Regions from separate parts of the Shewanella carassii genome, predicted to be linked through region 3. Evidence: predicted binding sites of a transcription regulator. Region 3 holds the regulator's gene; each other region holds the start of a gene.
The links. Region 3 encodes sigma-54, which starts transcription at its own class of promoters, with help from an activator protein. Its sites were predicted from a motif close to GTTGGCACGNNNNTNGNNT; they were not measured.
Positions count from the first base shown of each region.

Region 1: a site for sigma-54 is predicted at 1,999-2,017, ahead of K5621_RS14185 (DUF3192 domain-containing protein). Genes of this name have one in related genera too.
Region 2: a site for sigma-54 is predicted at 1,670-1,688, ahead of K5621_RS07055 (FlgO family outer membrane protein). Genes of this name have one in related genera too.
Region 4: a site for sigma-54 is predicted at 1,263-1,281, ahead of K5621_RS14335 (YggN family protein). Genes of this name have one in related genera too.

Region 1 is NZ_AP024618.1:3,135,248-3,138,364, forward strand. It holds gene K5621_RS14170 (Mpo1-like protein) at 80-385, opposite strand; gene K5621_RS14175 (GNAT family N-acetyltransferase) at 398-1,048, opposite strand; gene K5621_RS14180 (DUF2789 domain-containing protein) at 1,320-1,550, shown strand; gene K5621_RS14185 (DUF3192 domain-containing protein) at 1,573-1,938, opposite strand; gene K5621_RS14190 (hypothetical protein) at 2,104-2,442, shown strand; gene K5621_RS14195 (Zn-ribbon-containing protein) at 2,442-3,117, shown strand, end outside.
Region 2 is NZ_AP024618.1:1,542,756-1,545,872, reverse strand. It holds gene K5621_RS07065 (flagella synthesis protein FlgN) at 1-56, shown strand, start outside; gene K5621_RS07060 (LPP20 family lipoprotein) at 343-810, opposite strand; gene K5621_RS07055 (FlgO family outer membrane protein) at 810-1,424, opposite strand; gene K5621_RS07050 (flagellar assembly protein FlgT) at 2,183-3,117, shown strand, end outside.
Region 3 is NZ_AP024618.1:731,193-734,309, reverse strand. It holds gene lptA (lipopolysaccharide transport periplasmic protein LptA) at 1-13, shown strand, start outside; gene lptB (LPS export ABC transporter ATP-binding protein) at 10-738, shown strand; gene K5621_RS03470 (RNA polymerase factor sigma-54) at 834-2,294, shown strand; gene hpf (ribosome hibernation promoting factor) at 2,326-2,613, shown strand; gene ptsN (PTS IIA-like nitrogen regulatory protein PtsN) at 2,616-3,059, shown strand; gene rapZ (RNase adapter RapZ) at 3,056-3,117, shown strand, end outside.
Region 4 is NZ_AP024618.1:3,160,994-3,164,110, reverse strand. It holds gene K5621_RS14335 (YggN family protein) at 1,344-2,147, shown strand; gene K5621_RS14330 (LysR family transcriptional regulator) at 2,463-3,117, shown strand, end outside.

The DNA of each region.
Region 1 (3,117 bases), 2.1 Mb from region 3:
ACAGCCAATAAGGCTTATGTTTGTCGCACAGCTTTGTGAGACATGTCTCACATTGGTACTGGTAAATAACCAAAAACACTCAGAAACGACGTTTACCACTGACAAATTGGGCCAACATGACCCAGTCAGCCATCAAGCTGTAGACTGGGTATTGAAAGGTCGCCGGCTTATTGTGTTCAAAACCAAAGTGACCCATCCAGGCAAAGCCATAACCCACCACAGGCAGAGCCAAGAGCCATACAAATTGTCCACTAACCAGGCTGAATAACAGAATAAGCAATACCAGGGTCGAACCTAGATAATGCAAACCTCGGCATACGGGATCGGAATGCTGCGACAGGTAGAAAGGATAAAACTCGGCAAAACTCTTGTACTTTTGCTCCACTCTTAACTCCTGTTATTGGTAGACGTCATCATCGGTATGACTGTGGTAAAAGAGCAACTCTCCGGTTAACTGCCCTATATTGAGCTCAACCACAGGTACAAAGCCTTGCTCTCGGAACAGATGAGAATGGCCATCCTCGGTCACAAAGACTCCAACCCCTTCCAGCTCCGGCTGCTCATCACACCAACCCAATACCGCCTGGACGAGCAACTTGCCATAACCCTTGCGCTGCTCGGTTAAAGCTACAGCAATGAACTGTATAATGCCGTATTCAGTAGCCGGCAGGTGCTCCAGAATTGAATTCTCCTTCTGCATCAACTTCTGCGTCGATTGCCAGCCTGTCCCCAGCAGCATTTTCAAACGCCAATGCCAATAGCGCCCCTCCCCCTGGGGAAGTGATGAGGTCACCACGCAGGCAACCCCAACCAAGCGCTCAGCATCGAACAACCCAATAAGGGGCTGCTCCTGTTGCCAAAGCTCATTGAGCTCTTCACGAATTGCGGCTCTGAGCTTTTGTTCATATTCGGCGGCATTGGCAGCCGGCAAGGTCTGCTGAAAAAACGCATCATCGTGATAGGCGTTATAGAGAATTGATGCGGCCAGGCGCAAATCTTCTGCCGTCAGGTAGACGGCACGCAGGGAATCGGGAGTCTGGGTTTCCATTTGTTGTTGTCCTTGTCAGCCAAAAGGGTAGTTTCCAATTTAACAATTTTGGATCAAAGTACAATCTTTTGCTTATCAGGCCGTTCGACTACTGCCGTGGGCAACATTCACACAGAGATATTAAGCTCTGCCGATTTAAAGCAATGGATCTGCGGTTCGATTGGTATAAGCTAAGGGAAAGGAATAAGGCTTACTATCTGTTTTATGAAGGCTTGTTCACCCGTGACTCATCACCTTGGCAATATATGTCAGGACTTCTGGAGGTCAGAATATGGATACCACCCACACAGACTTGGCCCATTTATTTGAGCAATTGGGACTCCCCAGCAGCAGCAAGGCGATAGAAGGCTTTATCGGCACACATTCTATCCCCGAGGGAGTCAAACTGGTGGATGCACCATTCTGGAATGAAGCGCAGCGCACTTTTTTAACAGAGGCTCTGGCCGAGGACGCCCAATGGTCAGACACCATAGACCATTTGGACGCCCAGCTCAGGAGTTGATTGAAATTGGGATGAGTGTGAATTACAGCTGCGCGTAGGCCTTATCGCCCCAGCCAATCAGTTGTTGATCGCGAAACACCAAGGGGGTGCACTCATCCTTGGTGGTCTTGCCATCACTGTGTCTGTGGCGGGTACGGTAAAATAGTACCTGTACTTGCTGATCATTGGAGAGAAAGGCTTCATTAAAGTCGGCCTGCCCCATGAGCTGCTGCACCTGTTGCTGATCCATCCCCAGAGTCAACTTGGCCAGTTGTTGCTGATTTTGCTGTTGCTGCAGCTGCCAGGACTCCTTTTCATCCCAGTTGGCTTCGTGATCGCCGACATTGACCACACAGGCACTAAGCCCTAAGCTTGCAATCCCCATCAGTGGCAGTAATAACTTGTTCATTGTCACTCCTTGTTATATTTATCAAATGTTGACTTTTGTTAAGCAAATGCAGCAAACGCTATGCAACATGCAGGCCAACAAATAAACTGATAAATATCAAAATGATAAAGCAAACAACTGCTGCACTATGTAGCTATTCGCGAAAATGTGAGGTTTTTTACCAAGATGTCCACTCCACTGGAACAGGTCATGGCCGCCGCGGCGGCAGTAGCCCAAAGCGGCCATACTCCCTCTCTGGCACTGATTAAGGCAAGACTCGGCAACAAGTTACCAATGCCACTGCTGGTTGAAGGTCTGCAGCGTTTCAAATCCCTGCCAGAGTGTGAACGGGAAAAACTGCTTGAAGACGCACCTCAACTGCAAGAAACCGTGCCACAACAAGCTGTCACCACAGTAGAAGTTCTCCAGCAGGAAATCAGCCAGCTACGCCAGGAACAGCAACAACTGAAACAAGAATTCGCGGCCTTGCAACAAAGACTCGCCAAGCTTGAGGGCCAGCAATAATGTTTGTCTGCGAACTCAGGTTTGAATGCTTTGCCAACACCACTATCAGCGCCGCAGAAAAAGCCATCAATACCCTGCTTGAAGCCTGGCGGGCCAACGGTCAGGTATTGGGGCGCGAATTTGCGGTGGCCTTTAGGGACGGGGAGTTCAGAGTCAGGCTGCTGCTACCGGAAGAAACCAGTCTGGCCAACAGGCACAACAGTCCCTGGGCCAAACAGGCGTTGCAGCAGTTAACCGAGGCCAAACTGCTGGCCCCCAAGGAAAAGCTCATAGGTCAGGATATCAATTCCGAGGTCAGCACCCTGGAGCCCCCAAGTTGGCAGCTACTTTATACCAGCTATGTGCATATGTGCTCGCCGCTGCGCAGCGGCGATAACTTGCTACCCATTCCACTCTATCGCATTCCCGCGACCTTCAACGGCGATCACAAGCGGGTGATCCGTTGGCAAACCGAGTGGCAAGCCTGTGATGAACTGCAGATGGCCGCAGCAACCAAGGCCGAATTTGCCGCCCTCGAGGAGCTTTCCAGCCCGGACAGCGATCTGTTCCGCCGCGGCTGGGATCTGCGCGGCCGTATCGAATATCTGACCCAAATTCCGACCTATTACTACCTTTACCGGGTCGGGGGAGAGAGTAAGCAAGCCGAATTGGCCCGTCCCTGCCCCCGCTGTGGCA
Region 2 (3,117 bases), 810 kb from region 3:
ACGGCAAAGGAAAGACTTCAACCATCGCCACCTTGGGTAACGATCTCAAGGCTTGATTAAAGCCCCATTCCTGTTCTGTTGCTTAAGCTTATTGAGTAAGTTTGGCTCCTTGGAGCGACCCACGCTACTGTGCCCCTAGCCTTCTCCTGATTCAATACAGGGCGCTAAGGCCAAGGGGCAACATTCAAGATACCTTCCCAAACGTATCCCCTGATCTCAAATCGGCAAGGACTCTTAAGCCATAAAAAAGCAGCTAAACCAAGCTGCTTACGCCAATTAATCTAAGGAAAGTGCCATCACTCTCTACAAAAGAGAACACCACCAAGCCTTATTGGCACCTTCCTAAAAGTAAGTGATCTCTTTGACTCGTTGCGGACGATTTTGCTGCTGATACAGATCCCACACCCGGGCGAAGTCCAGCTCCAGCTCTGTCACATAATGATCTCCGGCCGGATAACTACGCACGACCTTGGCACCACGGATCACCCCGGAAACAGAGGCCTGAATATTATCGCCCTTCAGCATCCAGTCACTGACCTTACTGTCGGCCGATAAACGCTGACCATAGACTTGCTCGGCCAGCTCCCGATAGGCAGCTATCTTGGATGCTTGCATCGCCATCAACACCTTTTGCGACTGTTCCTTGGCCGGTTGGCTGGCCAGCGGAGCATAGCCTACTGCCGTCAACTTGGGAAAACTGCCCGGTGCCTCCGTCTCCCACTGCACATATCTGTCTTTATCGGCACAGCCACTGAGAATTAACGCTAATGCCAGCGTGGCCAATGACAAAGTGTTACTCCAATACTTCATTACTTATCCCCCACTATCCGGCCCTTGTCTTCACCACGGTTTTCGTAGCGATAGAGCAAGCCCTCTTTTGACACCACCTTATTGGATGGCGCCAGGTAGCCCGGCAATTCCTGCTCCATTATCCGCGCCGTGGCCGCCGAAAGCACCCGGTTGTTGCTAACACTGACTATCCGGCTATTGAATAGCATCTCGCCTTTGGCCTGGCTCATACTGGTGACCAGTACATGCTCCACCGCAATATTGCTCGGCAGTTTTTGCCAGTCACGAGTAAGGATGAAATCCCCCTGTGGCGTGACCCGCACCGCATCGGCCAGGTTCAAATCGACCAGATTAAAGCCCTGTTGATGAAAGGCTGTCATCAACCCTTGCTGCAGTTGTGAAGCCAGTGCATTGCTGCTCTGCATGTCCTCCACCATCACAGGCGTCATCACCAGTAACGGCTGGGTCGGCTTAAGGGCATCGTTGTGAGCTACCAACTCATCAACCAACTGCTGCGCCAATAGATTGACTGGCACAGGTTGCGCAATGTCGGCTCGCGGTTGCGGCGCAGTCATGCTGCAAGCCGGCAACAAGAGTAAAGGCAGAATACACAGGGCTTTATACATAATATCCATCCCACTGACGCCCGAGCGGGCAGTTAACTTTATTTTGGAGTCCGGCGTAAACCTTATTCTACCTGGCTTAACGGCCATATTAGGCGGCGCTTGACACTGAGTATTGAGCCACTCTCTAACGGCGGTATTTACCGAATTAACAAGGGCACCAATCCATTCCCACCGCTTCATTGGGATACGCAATCCCCCGCCAAGGCAGCTCATCAAAGTCGATTGGCCGGGCTCCATATTCCTTGGCTAAAGCTATGCAAATAAAATACCAACCAAGGGTTATGTAAAAATAGAGCTCAATTCGGATGACCTCTAACGGCAAGCCTTTATGCTTAGCCGTTTTTGAAAATTCTTGCTTCAGAGCTATCCGGCGACGGTTTAAGCATGTCAAGTGAATAGCACCGGCATTAGGTGGCTTAAAATATCAATATCCGCCAATGACGCTTATCAGCGCAGAACGACCATCGCAGTATGACCAGATTGAGACGACCCCAACTATGCAATCACAGGAATGCAACCCTTATGATTAAACCTTAGTGATGTAGCACTGTCCCAATCCCAACCACCGGCTTGGGTTGAGCCTCTCATGCCTTATCGGCAAATTCTTGCCGCTCTTTAGCTTGGCTCTTTCAAACAACTGCTTGGCTCTCACAAACAACACCGTAAGCCCTCCCCTCTCACTGGCATAAAATTTGAATGCCAAGCAATACCAGTTTAAGTGGTGGCAAAATTCCGTCACCCTGACTCCTATTTTGAGGAACCGCCTTATGAGATTGCCCCCCTTGCTCTTGCTGCCGCTGCTGGGCATCAGCCTGAACGCCATGGCAGAGTGGACCGAGGCCCGAGGTGAAGCCAAAATAATCAATGGTAATCTGACCCAGGCACGGGAAGCGGCAATGGACAACGCCATCAACATGGCTCTGCTCTCCCGTGGCGGCAGTTTTCAATCGACCCAGAGTGTCAGCCAGGGGCGCTTGACCCAAAACGATTTCAGCCTCTCCAGTCAGGCGCAGATAAGCAGTGTCGAACTGGTCAGCGAACTGCGCCAGGGAGACAAGCTCAAGGTGGTTATGCGGCTCGATATTCTCGATGGCCCGGATAACAAGTGCCAAAGCTCGGCCATCAAGGCCGCTATCCTGGTGCCACAGGCCAGTATTAAGGACAGAAGCCAACTGCGTTATGGTCAGTTGGAAAATTTCCAGCAAATCCTGTCAGAGCGGATAGCGGCAACGCTGGATAAGCAATCCTCCACCAGCTTTGCCCACCTGCACGCCAAAGAGCGGCTGGATATCAAAGAAGAGCTTATCAATATCCGGGGTTACCGTTTGCCGACCTGGATAAGTGAAATTACCGACAGCCAGTATCTGTTGCTGCCGCAAATCATAGATATCTCCACCGAACCGGCCGAGTCCGGCTTTATGGGCCTGTGGGACAGCGAGCCTCAGCGACTGTTTCAGCTGCAGCTCAGCCTCTATCATGGGATCAGCGGCGAGCAGATCTGGTATCAGAACTACAGCATTTCCGCGCCCTGGGAGTTTGCCAAAAATGAATCCGTCCCTCCCAACAGCGACAGATTCTGGCGTGCCAGTTACGGGCAGGCCATAGATAAGGTGCTGGCCAATGCCAGTAAAGATATCGATATGGCACTGGCCTGCAGACCGCTGCTGGCACAGATAGTCGTGCGTCAACAAGATAGAGTGAT
Region 3 (3,117 bases):
GGAGCCGCAATGACCAGCACCCTGACGGCACAGAATCTGGCAAAGAGCTACAAGAAGCGCAACGTAGTCAAAGACGTCAGCCTGTCGGTCAATACCGGCCAAATCGTCGGGCTACTGGGCCCCAACGGGGCGGGCAAGACTACCACCTTCTATATGGTGGTCGGGCTGGTACAGAGTGACAAGGGCCGTATCTTTATCGATGAAGACGAGCTGACCCTAGATCCCATGCACCTGCGTGCCCGTAAAGGCATAGGTTATCTGCCACAGGAAGCCAGTATCTTTCGCAAGTTGTCGGTACATGACAACATCATGGCCGTGCTGCAAACCCGTAAGGAGCTCAACAGCGACGAGCGCGAGGAACAGCTCGAACAGCTACTGGAAGAATTCCACATTACCCACATACGTGACAGCCTGGGGATGTCCCTCTCCGGCGGTGAACGCCGCCGAGTGGAAATCGCCCGGGCGCTGGCCGCTAATCCAAGGTTTATTCTGTTGGATGAGCCGTTCGCCGGTGTGGATCCCATCTCAGTTATCGATATCAAAAAAATCATCGAACAGCTTAAGTCCCGCGGTTTAGGGGTGTTGATCACAGACCACAATGTTCGCGAAACACTCGACGTTTGTGAGCGAGCCTACATAGTCAGCCATGGACAGTTGATTGCCGAAGGCACACCCGCTGAAATCTTGGATAACCAACAAGTACGCGCTGTGTACTTAGGCGAACAATTCAGGCTATAGTTAGGATCATGTCATCCGGAGGGAATTCCGGGTATTATAGCCTGTTATTATTGAATTTTTTCATTGAAAAATAACGAGTAGGGATTAGCGGTATAATGAAAGCGTCACTCCAGCTCAAACTGGGTCAACAGTTGACCATGACACCTCAGTTGCAACAGGCCATCCGCCTGCTGCAACTGTCGTCCCTTGAGCTGCAGCAGGAAATTCAGGAAGCCTTGGAAGCCAACCCCCTCTTGGAGATGGCCGAGGACAGCCAGGACGACCCCATTGACGCCCATAAAGAAAACGACAGCAGCGAACTAAGTCCCCAGGAAGTCGATGGCTCCACGGTAGAAACCTCAGAGGCACTGAGCAATGAATCTATGCCGGATGAGCTGCCTATGGATACCACCTGGGATGAAGTCTTTACCGCTGCCAGTGCCTCAGGGCCGGCCATGGGCCGTGAAGATGACATGCCCTTCCAGGGAGAAACCAGCGAAGGTCTCTACGAACACCTGGAGTGGCAAAAGAACCTGACTCCGTTTTCCGATACCGACGACGCCATTGCCACCGCCATCATAGATGCCATCAACGAACAGGGCTATCTGACCCAGAGCACAGAGGAGATCCTCGAAGCCATGGGCAACCCTGAGATTGAACTCGATGAAGTCGAGGCGGTACTCAAGCGGATCCAGCACTTCGATCCTGTCGGCATCGCCTCCAGAGATCTGCGCGAATGCCTGCTGATCCAGTTACAGCAGTTCAACGCCGACACCCCACATCTGGCCAATGCCCGCTTGTTGATTGACGAACACCTGGATCTCATTGCCGCCCGTGACTTCCGCACCCTGATGCGCAAGACCAAGCTCAAGGAAGATCAACTGCGTGACGCCATCAACCTGATTCAGAGTCTCAATCCCCGTCCCGGCTTGCTGGTGCAGCCGATGGACGAAGAATATGTGATCCCGGATGTTAGCGTCTGGAAGAAAAATGGCCGCTGGGTCGTGGAACTCAACCCGGACTGTATGCCCAAACTCGGGATCAACCAGCAGTATGCTGCCATGGCCCGCAGTGCCCGCAGCCAATCAGACAGCCAGTTTATTCGTGGCCATCTTCAGGAAGCCAAATGGTTTATCAAGAGCCTGGAGAGCCGCAACGACACCCTGCTCAAGGTGGCCAACTGCATAGTGCAGTTCCAGCAGGGATTTTTCGAATATGGTGAAGAGGCCATGAAACCCATGGTGCTCAACGATATCGCCGAGGCGGTCGAGATGCATGAATCGACCATCTCTAGGGTCACCACTCAAAAGTATATGCATACCCCCAGGGGAATATTTGAATTGAAGTACTTCTTCTCCAGCCATGTCGGTACCGAAGATGGCGGAGAATGCTCTTCCACGGCGATCAGGGCTTTTATCAAGAAGCTCGTGGCAGCGGAAAACCAGAAGAAGCCCTTAAGCGACAGCAAGATGGCGCAGCTTCTGGCAGAACAGGGAATCAACGTTGCAAGACGCACCATAGCCAAGTATCGCGAGGCTATGATGATACCACCGTCGAACCAGCGTAAGAGTTTATAAATCCACAGTTGGAATTTGGAGGAATATTTCTATGCAAATCAACCTGACAGGACATCACATCGAGATCACCGACTCACTACGTGACTACGTGGAAAGTAAGTTTTCGAAACTTGAACGCCATTTCGAACAGATCAATAATGTGCACGTTGTGCTCAATGTACAAAAAATGCAACAGATTGCCGAAGCCAAGATCCACCTCAATGGCGGCGAAGTCTATGCTACTTCTGAACATGCCGACATGTATGCCGCCATCGACGTTCTGATTGATAAATTGGATCGTCAGGTCATTAAACACAAAGAAAAGCTGACAAAACACTAACGATGGAACTGAGTACCATCCTGCGGCCGGAGTGCACCACCTGTGCCACTCCGGGCAGTAAGAAAAAGGTACTGGAGCTGATTAGCGATCTCGCCAGCGCCCAGTACCCCACCCTTTCCTCTCAAGCGATTTTTGAAAGCCTATTGGCCCGCGAAAAGATGGGGAGCACAGGTATAGGTAATGGTATTGCGATTCCGCATGGCCGGCTGCCTGATATCACAGAGCCGATTGCCGTGCTGGTCAAATGCGAAGAGCCTATCGCCTTCGATGCCATAGACAACCAGCCGGTGGACATACTGTTCGCCCTCCTGGTGCCCGCCGAACAATGCCAGCAACACCTGAGTACTCTATCCGCCATGGCTGAAAAGCTCAGCGACAAGGCGATACTCAAGCAGTTGCGTAAATCCAGCGATGCAACCGAACTCTACCAGGTGATCACAGGATGAAACTCGCGATAGTCTCAGGCCGCTCCGGTTCCGGAAAATCCGTTGCCCTCAGGGTACT
Region 4 (3,117 bases), 2.0 Mb from region 3:
CCGCCGCTGGCGTTGTTGCAAATTGGCGTAGCCGAGACAGGGATGTCGAGGCTCGAAGGTCGAGCAAGGCGAATGTTGCGAAGCGACAAGTTCATGAGCGCGAGCCAAGGAAGGCGAGCTGGCCCTTATGCATGGATGCGTTTGGCGAGTCCTGAGTGTAGCCAATTTGTTTCATAAGCCAGCGGGGATTTCGGCTACGTCGGGGTGTCCTTGGGGATGCAAGGGGCTTTGGACAAGCAAAGCCTCTTGCCCGGTGTGGTTTGGCGAGTGTAGCGTAGCGACTGGCTACGAGCGAGAGCCAGGGATGGCGAACTGGCCGTTGTACATGGATGCATTTGCACCACGACTTTAGGCCGCTGGCACAGCGGCTATCATAGCTTCCAGCTAAAAGTTACTAATTAGTATTGGCAGGGCCTCCGGCGACGGATGTATCCCATTGCCTGCCGCAGGCTTATGCACAGGCGATCCTGTGACTCGCTGCGAGTACATCCCTGTAAGCTCTGCCTCGCCATCCCTGGCTCGGAAGGTCACAGTTCCGCCTGTGCCTGAAAATGAGGTGTATGTCTGCGGGCATATAGGTCGCTTCAAACAAGTTAGCTCTCACAGAATTGCACTGACTCCCCTTCGGAGCCGCCGCAGGTGTTGTTGCAAATTGGCGTAGCCGAGGCAGGGATGTCGAGCTGGCCGTTAAACAGGGAGGTTGTTGTGAATACGTCCCTTATCTCCATGGATGGAGTGTATGCCGACATTTGTCTGGAACAAATACGGTGGTAGCCTCGACGAAAACATCTGACCTACAGGGACGTAGGAAATACCGAATTTGTCTGGAACAAAATTCGGCCCTGTTTTCGACGGTCACAGTTCCGCCTGTGCCTGAAAATGAGGTGTATGTCTGCGGGCATATAGGTCGCTTCAAACAAGTTAACTCTCACAGAATTGCACCAGGTCCCCTTTGGAGCCGTCGCAGGCATTGTTGCCAATTGGTTCGAAGGGGCGACCTGGCCATTGTGCATGGATGCACTTGCTCCACGACTTCAGGCTGCTGGCGCAGCGGCGATTATGGCTTTTAATCCCGAATGCAGTGAAGAAAGGGAATAGTCTAGGCCATCGAGAGTATTTCCTGTTAAACCTTTCTTTGGTTTCTTGTGTCTTATTCATCATAACGGCTACAAGTTGGCAAAATTTGCCACTCGCAGATGGTGGATTTTCATGTTTTACAGCCTTGCTTGATGTTAATTCCTTTAGTATCAGTTAATTATAACTTTGGCACAAAGTCTGCTCTATTCTGAGCCATAAGCGGTAACCAAGTTTACTCGGCAGATTAAAACGAGAGGGAAGACAGAATGAAACAAGCGATTGGTGGATTATCTTTGGTGTGTGCACTGTTTGCGGCGGCGCCTGCTATGGCGATCAACTTTGAGCCAAGAGATGAGCAATGCGAGATGTCGCTCAACTACGACATCTCACTGGAACCCAAGAAGCTGAGCGTCAGTAATCAAGGGAAAGAACACTATCGAATTGAGCCGGGTCGCCTCTATGTGGAAGGTGAAGAGGTGGCCTTGAATGCCGAGCAGAGCAAGCTTGTCAACGAGTACTCGGATGCCATGGCTCAGCAGTTACCCGAAGTCATCTCTTTGGTGGACGATGCCGTCACCATGGCGAGCGAGGCCGTGAGCATGGCTCTGACACCACTCTTGGGTGATGCCGCCGGTGCCAAGTTGGATGAAACCATGGGCAGTCTGCAACAGCGAGTCTATGAAGTGGCTCATCGCAATGGTGACCAGTACTTCCTCGGGGCCACTGAAGAATCGCTGGAAAACGCCTTTGGTGATGAGTTTTCCAAAGAGATAGAGCAACTGGTGCAGCAGTCGCTAGGCAGTTTGATGATGGCCATGGGCAGCGCCATGATGTCAGGTGAGGGCGAAACCTTTGATGAGAAGATCAATGCCTTCAGCCAGAAGATGGAAAAGATGGGCAAGGATATTGAAGTGCAAATGGAGTCTCGCGCCCAGGAGATGGAGCAGAGAGCCGACGCGCTTTGCGACAACTTCCAACGTTTGCTGGTGCTGGAAGACAAGTTACGCAAGCAGATCCCTGAGCTGGGCGAATTCCAGGTACTGTCCGGCAAGGTTGAACTGCAGCAATAAGATTTAAGCTGGTGATTCCCCCTGTATCTTCCCCTCCCTTGATACAGGGGTTTTTTATTGGTTGTCTGTCGATTATGTCATCACTGCGGCGGTTTTTTTGGCTCAAGGCTATCCTTGGGTTAGAGTCAATAACAAAGAATTGGTATACTTCGCAAAAATAATCAAACTGGCACCCAAGTCAGGACTCAGTGACTCTACCCAGTGCGCTTTCCAAAACCCGGCAGCCCACACCCCATTATGGGGTCTTGACGGTGAGGCCCGTCGCTTTTCCAGGAAAGCTTTTACCAGTGTTGTAAACGGCTTAAGGCGACTTTCATGTTAGAACTGTTAGAACCTATCGCTATTTTCACTCATGTCGCCCGTGCCGGCAGCTTCAGTGCCGCGGCGCGTAGGCTTGGAATATCCAAATCCAAGGTCAGTACCCAGGTTGCCGATCTTGAACATAAACTCGGGATCCAGTTGATCCAGCGAACGACCCGTAGCTTAAGCCTCACCGAAGCCGGTAATCTGCTGTATGTGCAGGGGGAAGAACTGCTCCGGGATGCGGATCAGGCGGTGGCCAGTGTGCACAACCTCAATGATGCCACTCGAGGCGTGCTCAAGGTAGGTATCTCCCAGTCATTCGGCACCATGCATATTATTCCGGCATTGCCCGAGTTTATGACCCGTCATCCGGATCTCGAGCTGCAGGTGAGCCTGTTGGACCATAAGGTTGATGTGGTCAGTGAAGGCCTGGATCTGCTGCTGACCATGTCAGAGCAACTGCCTCTGGGAATGGTGGCTCGCCCGCTGATGAAGTGTCAGTTCCTGCTGGTGGCATCCCCCGGGTATGTTGCGGCTCACGGTATGCCGGCTCGTCCGGAGCAGCTGGTGGAGCACAACTGTTTGGTTTACCACGGTGAATGGCATGAGCACAGCGTCTGGCAATTCAAGAAGGGCGATGATTACTGTGAGATAGGGGTTTCGGGTA